2 linked regions of the Starkeya sp. ORNL1 genome follow. The protein of the gene in region 1 binds, or shares a complex with, the protein of each later gene. Links are inferred from orthologs where the notes say so. Each region holds a gene or a part of one and is shown on either strand. Other genes may lie near its edges. The genes, in order: tig and rpsG.

What was found.
Region 2: the proteins of tig (region 1) and rpsG are in contact, whole or in part, in a crystal structure (PDB 3GTY), measured with the Thermotoga maritima proteins. The link is inferred for Starkeya sp. ORNL1 from one-to-one orthologs. Residues at the interface, in WP_004081061.1 of Thermotoga maritima: Glu122, Val124, Val129, Leu130, Tyr133, Glu188, Gly259, Ile262, Tyr263, Glu266, Ser270, Glu273, Gln274, Glu277, Arg308, Gln311, Ile312, Ser315, Tyr316, Glu325, Arg329, Arg336, Leu363, Phe366, Trp367, Arg373, Leu377, Arg381, Leu384, Glu387; in WP_004081843.1 of Thermotoga maritima: Lys34, Lys52, Lys55, Glu59, Arg62, Gln63, Glu66, Asn67, Lys69, Val71, Arg95, Ala109, Lys110, Lys111, Gly112, Arg113, Pro114, Glu117, Glu121, Ile124, Ala125, Tyr127, Asn128, Asn129, Thr130, Gly131, Lys135, Asp139, Arg142, Met143.

The regions. Positions count from the first base shown.
Region 1 is NZ_CP048834.1:461,618-464,770, reverse strand. The notes cover bases 1-2,839. They hold tig (trigger factor), read right to left. Parts: upstream 2,177-2,839; coding sequence 824-2,176; downstream 1-823. Other genes in these bases: G3545_RS02200 (multicopper oxidase family protein), read left to right, coding at 2,605-2,839; G3545_RS02215 (ATP-dependent Clp protease proteolytic subunit), read right to left, coding at 1-542. Outside these bases: more of G3545_RS02200, read left to right, coding at 2,840-3,153. UniProt on the Bacillus subtilis protein: Involved in protein export. Acts as a chaperone by maintaining the newly synthesized protein in an open conformation. Functions as a peptidyl-prolyl cis-trans isomerase.
Region 2 is NZ_CP048834.1:965,039-968,260, forward strand. The notes cover bases 315-3,222. They hold rpsG (30S ribosomal protein S7), read right to left. Parts: upstream 2,050-3,222; coding sequence 1,579-2,049; downstream 315-1,578. Other genes in these bases: fusA (elongation factor G), read right to left, coding at 315-1,551; rpsL (30S ribosomal protein S12), read right to left, coding at 2,073-2,444; rpoC (DNA-directed RNA polymerase subunit beta'), read right to left, coding at 3,179-3,222. In the rest of the region: more of fusA, read right to left, coding at 1-314.

The sequences.
Region 1 (3,153 bases):
TCGCGCTCCAGCGCGTCTTCCACGGCGTTGAGGGTCTGCCCTGTGTGCTTCACATAGATTTCATTGAGGCGCTTCTTCAGGCTCTCGACTTCCTTGGCGTGGATCAGGATGTCCGTCACCTGGCCCTGATAGCCGCCGGAAGGCTGATGCACCATGATTCGCGCGTTCGGCAGCGCGAAGCGCATGCCGGCCTCGCCGGCCGTGAGCAGCAGCGAGCCCATGGAAGCGGCCTGCCCGATGCACAGCGTCGAGACCGCCGGCTTGATGAACTGCATGGTGTCGTAGATCGCGAGCCCCGACGTCACCACCCCGCCCGGCGAGTTGATGTACATCGAGATCTCCTTCTTCGGGTTCTCCGCCTCGAGGAACAGCAGCTGCGCGACCATAAGGGTCGACATGTTGTCCTCGACCGGCCCGGTCAGGAAGATGATGCGCTCTTTCAACAGGCGCGAGTAGATGTCGTAGGAGCGCTCGCCCCGGTTGGTCTGTTCGACCACCATGGGGACGAGATAGTTCATGTAGGTGTCGATAGGGTCACGCATCTTCCGATCCTCAGCGGGCCGGGAAACCCCGGTTTCCGCGAATCCAATCCCGCCCCAACATAAGGGGAAAGTGCGCTCCCGCTAGGGTGGGGACCGAAAATCCCGTCCCACCCTGCCCTGCCTCAACCCTTCCGCACGCCGTCATCACGGCCGAAGCGAAGTGGAGAGCCGGGACCGCCCTCCGGTTAAACACAATCCCGGAGCAGCCTCGCGGCCGTCCGGGATGACACATTGGTCGCTGAGGGCCAAACCCTCGATATGGGTCGCGCCCTCGAGACGGCTCACGCCGCCTTGACGTCCTCGTCCTCGGCATAGAGCTCTTCGCGGGTCACCGGCTTCTCGGTGACCTTGGCAAGCTCCAGCAGGAAGTCGACCACCTTCTCCTCGAACAGCGGCGCGCGCAGCGTAGCAAGCGCCTGCGGGTTCTGGCGGTAATATTCCCACACCTGCTGTTCCTGGCCGGGGAACCGACGGGCGCGCTCGACGACGGCGCGCGTCACTTCGTCATCGCTGACCTGGATGCTGTTCTTGTCGCCGATCTCCGCGAGCACCAGGCCGAGGCGCACGCGGCGCTCGGCGATCTTGCGGTAGTCGTCGCGGGCGGCGGCTTCGGTGGTGCCTTCGTCCTCGAAGGTCTTCTTCTGGCCGTCCATCTCGGCGGTGACCGAATTCCAGATGCCGTCGAACTCCTGCTGGGCGAGGGTCGGCGGCACCTCGAACTGGTGCAGGCCGTCGAGCGCGTCGAGCAGGCGGCGCTTCACCTTGTTGCGGCTCTGCGTGTTGTGCTCCTGGGCGATGCGGCTCTTCACCTGCTCCTTGAGCTTCTCAAGGCTCTCCATGCCCAGGGTCTTGGCGAACTCGTCATCGACGGTCAGGGCGCCGGGCGCCTCGACCGACTTCGCGGTGACCTCGAAGGAGGCATTCTTGCCGGCGAGGTTGGCGGCCGCATAATTCACCGGGAAGGTGACATTGACGGTCTTGGTTTCGCCTTCGGCGACGCCGACCAGCTGGTCCTCGAAGCCGGGGATGAAGCTGTTGGAGCCGAGCACCACCTGGATGTCCTCGGCGCTGCCGCCTTCGAAGGGCTCGCCTTCCAGCGTGCCGACGAAGGAGACGGTGACGCGGTCGCCGGTCTCGGCGGCGCCGGTCTTCGCCGAATAGGGCCGGTTGGCGTCGGCGATCCGGGAGACCGCCTCGTCGACCTCGGCGTCGGTCACCGCGAGCACCGGCTTCTCGAGAGCGATCGACTTGAAGTCGCCGAGCGTGATCGCCGGCAGCACTTCGATATTGATGGTGTAGGAGAGGTCGGCCTTGCCGTCGATGACGTCCTTGACCGCATTCTCGTCCTGCGGCAGCTCGACCTTGGGCTGCATGGCGAGCTTGAAGCCGCGCTCCTCGACGATCTGGCCATTGGCCTCGTTGACCGCCTGGTCGATCACCTCGGCGAGCACCGACTTGCCATAGAGCCGCTTCAGGTGCGCCACCGGCACCTTGCCGGGCCGGAAGCCGTTGATGCGCACGCGGTCCTTCATCTCGGCCAGCCGGGCGTTGGCCTTGGCGTCGAGTTCGGCGGCGGGAAGCACCACGCGGAATTCGCGCTTCAGCCCATCGGCGGAGAGTTCGGTGACCTGCATCGGTATCGGCCTTCGTCTTGTCGCCGTGCGGCGGCTTTATTGTCGGTCGGGAATCGGCGGCTTACACCTGATTCCCGGGGATTGCGTCGTTCAAGCGGGAGGCAACCGTGCGCTGGAGTTCTGGTGCGGGCGGAGGGGCTCGAACCCCCACGACTTTCGTCACGGGAACCTAAATCCCGCGCGTCTACCAGTTCCGCCACGCCCGCGAACGCACCTTTTTGCCGAGGAAACTCCTCGAACCATAGGCGCGCGCACTCATTCCGGGTGCCGCCAGCCGGGTGCGGGCTTATAGCACGGCCTTGCCGCAGCGCCAGTGGAAAGTGAGCCGTCGCCCGAGGGGTTGGGGAGAACCGCTTGCCTCCGCTAACCACACCGCAAGCCCCGCCTTGCGCCCGCCATTCTCGCGCCGGAAAATCCCTGCCGTGACAATGCGTATGGACGATTTCCACCACACCACCCGCCGCAGCCTGATCATGGCCGCCGGCCGCAGCCTCGGTGCGTCGCTCATCATCGGTGCGCTGCCGAAGCCACCTGCCCTCGCGCAGGACGCGTCGGCGGCTCTCGCCGCCCAGCTCGGCGAGGCCCATCTGCTCGGCCCCGCCGCGCCGGCAACGCCGCTTTTTACGTATGGCGGCTCCCTCCCCGGCCCGACCTTGCGGCAGAAGCTCGGCGACGATTTCGGCTTCCAGTTCCAGAACCGGCTCAGCGAGCCGACCGCCTTGAGCTTCGGCGGCTATCCGGTGCCGGCCAACATGCTCGGCGTGCCTGGGCTTTCCGGTCAAGCGGTGGCGCCGGGCGCCAATACCGATATCCGCTTCCCGCTGACCGAGGCCGGCACCTATCTCTATGCGCCGTTCGATGCCGGCCAGGCTGCGCGCGGGCTCGCCGGCGCGCTGGTGGTGGAAGACGCTACGCCGCCGGAGGCCGATCGCGATCTCGTCCTGGTGATCCAGGATTGGCGGCTCGCTCCGGACCAG
Region 2 (3,222 bases), 500 kb from region 1 along the record:
TTCGTTCGGCTCGACCGTGAACTTCACCCGCGCGAACTGGCCGGTACCACCGGTCTGCTTCTTGTGGGTGTAGTCGACTTCGGTCTTGCGGGTGATCGTCTCGCGATAGGCCACCTGCGGCTGGCCGATATTGGCATCGACCTTGTAGGTGCGCTTCAGGATGTCGACCTTGATGTCGAGGTGCAGTTCGCCCATCCCCTTGAGGATGGTCTGGCCGCTCTCGTGATCGGTCGACACGCGGAAGGACGGATCCTCCGCGGCGAGCTTGGCAAGCGCAATGCCCAGCTTCTCCTGGTCGGCCTTCGACTTCGGCTCGATCGCGATCTCGATGACGGGTTCCGGGAACTCCATCTTCTCGAGGATCACGGGCTTGGCCGGGTCGCACAGCGTGTCACCGGTGCGCACATCCTTGAGGCCGGCGAGAGCGACGATGTCGCCCGCATAGGCTTCCTTGATGTCTTCGCGGTTGTTGGCATGCATCAGCAGCATCCGCCCGACGCGCTCACGCTTGTCGCGGGTGGAGTTCAGCAGGCCCATGCCGGTTTCGAGCTTGCCCGAATAGATACGGCAGAAGGTGATGGTGCCGACGAAGGGGTCGTCCATGATCTTGAAGGCGAGGACCGACAGCGGCTCGCTGTCCGACGGCTTGCGATCGGTCTCTTCTTCGGTGTTGAAGTCGATGCCCTTGATCGCGCCGCGGTCGAGCGGGTTCGGCAGATAGTCCACCACGCCGTCGAGCAGCGGCTGCACGCCCTTGTTCTTGAAGGCCGAGCCACAGAACACCGGGGTGAAGACGCGGCGGACAACCGCCTTGCGGATCAGGCCCTTCAGGACCTCCTCGGACGGCTCCTGGCCGTCGAGATAGGCGGCAAGCGCGTCGTCGTCGAGCTCGACCGAGGCCTCGAGCAGCTTGCCGCGATATTCGACAGCCTTGTCGAGGAGGTCAGCCGGGATCTCTTCGTCGTGGTACTTGGCGCCGAGCTCTTCATTGTCCCAAACGATCGCCTTCATGCGGACGAGATCGATCACGCCCTTGAAGTTGGCCTCGGAACCAATGGGGAGCTGCACGCACACCGGGTTGCCGGCGACGCGGTCGGCGATCATCTCGACGCAGTTGTTAAAGTCGGCGCCGATCTTGTCCATCTTGTTGACGAACACGATGCGCGGAACATTGTACTTGTCGGCCTGGCGCCACACCGTCTCGGTCTGCGGCTCCACGCCCTGGTTGCCGTCGAGCACGCACACCGCACCGTCGAGCACGCGCAGCGAACGCTCGACTTCGATGGTGAAATCGACGTGGCCGGGAGTGTCGATGATGTTCAGGCGCTTGCCATTCCAGAAAGCGGTCGTCGCGGCGGACGTGATGGTGATGCCGCGCTCCTGCTCCTGGGTCATCCAATCCATGGTGGCGGCGCCGTCATGGACTTCGCCGATCTTATGGCTCTTGCCGGTATAGTAGAGGATCCGCTCGGTGGTCGTGGTCTTGCCGGCATCAATGTGGGCCATGATGCCGAAGTTGCGGTAGTCCTCGATGGCATGTATGCGCGACATGTCAGTTCCTCGTCCCGGCTCTCTTCGTCACCAGCGGTAGTGAGAGAAGGCGCGGTTCGCCTCCGCCATACGGTGGGTGTCTTCACGCTTCTTCACGGCGGTACCGCGATTGTTCGAGGCGTCCAGCAGCTCGCCGGACAGGCGCTCGACCATGGTCTTCTCGTTGCGGGCACGGGCCGCAATGATGAGCCAGCGAATGGCCAGCGCCTGACGGCGCTCCGGGCGAACTTCGACCGGCACCTGGTAGGTGGCGCCGCCGACGCGGCGCGAGCGCACCTCGATGGAGGGGCTCACATTGTCCAGCGCCTGCGTGAACACGCCGAGCGGCTCGGACTTGGCGCGATTCTCGACCAGGTCGAGCGCGCCATAGACGATCGTTTCCGCAACCGACTTCTTGCCGTCATACATGACGGCGTTCATGAAGCGGCTCAGCACTTCGCTGCCGAACTTCGGGTCCGGGGTGACTTCGCGGCGTTCCGCGCGGTGACGACGGGACATCGTTCAGATCCTCACTTCAGCCATCACTTGGGCCGCTTGGCGCCGTACTTCGAACGGCGCTGCTTACGGTTCTTGACACCCTGGGTATCAAGCACACCGCGCAGAATGTGGTAACGCACGCCCGGAAGGTCCTTCACGCGGCCGCCGCGGATCATCACCACGGAGTGCTCTTGAAGGTTATGACCCTCACCGGGGATGTAGCCGATGACCTCGTAGCCATTGGTCAGACGGACCTTGGCCACCTTACGAAGCGCCGAGTTCGGCTTCTTCGGGGTCGTGGTGTAAACGCGGGTGCATACGCCGCGCTTCTGCGGGCTCGCCTGCAGGGCCGGAACCTTGTTCCGGGCCTTCTGGGCTTCCCGCGGCTTGCGGATTAGCTGGTTGATCGTCGGCACGCTTCTCGCCTTCGTCTCGCTGGGCGGGGAGGAACCCCCGCGCATACCCATTTCCGCGGCAGCAACCGCATCTAGTTTTCACGGGTCGGAACGCGCATGAGCACCGGCAATGCCGGCATAGCGAAACCCAGCCCACGAACGAAAAACGCGCCGCCGGCCGAATCTCGGCCGAGGGCGCTGCACGTTCAGAGGACCGCGCAGCAGCCAGATTGGCTATTGCGGCGCGGTCATGCGCCTGATTTGCTCATACTTCGATCCGGCAGCGTCTCGGATTTCTCCGTCCAGACAAGGCGTCCGAACGCGGTAAAACCGACCGCCTGCCGCGAAAGTCCGGGCCTTCTACGCGTCGACTCGGGTTTAGTCAACCCCGAACCGTGAAATTCAGATGACGGAGAGGGCGCGCGAAGCCCGACGATCATTAGATTTCGTTCGACTCAGCCGCCACGCAAGATCGTAACGGAAGGACGGGTGGCCGAGACCCTTCAATCCAGGAATCGGTAGCGCCTGATTCTGCGGTACTCGGCTGGAACATCCGTCCACCCTCCCCGCATTCGTCGTCCCGGACGGCCGCGGGTCGATCCGGGACGGCTGAAGGTATTGATCGGCACCTTCACGCAATCCCGGCTCTCCGGCCGCGCCTGCGGCCGGGAGGACGACAAGCGGGCGCGTCAGAAAAGAAAAGGCCGCCCTCGCGGGCGACCCTTCCCTCTGTTCCAAACCACGCTGCCTGCGGATCACTCCGCGGCGGCGGGGCCTTCGATGGCCTCGGCGGCGCCGG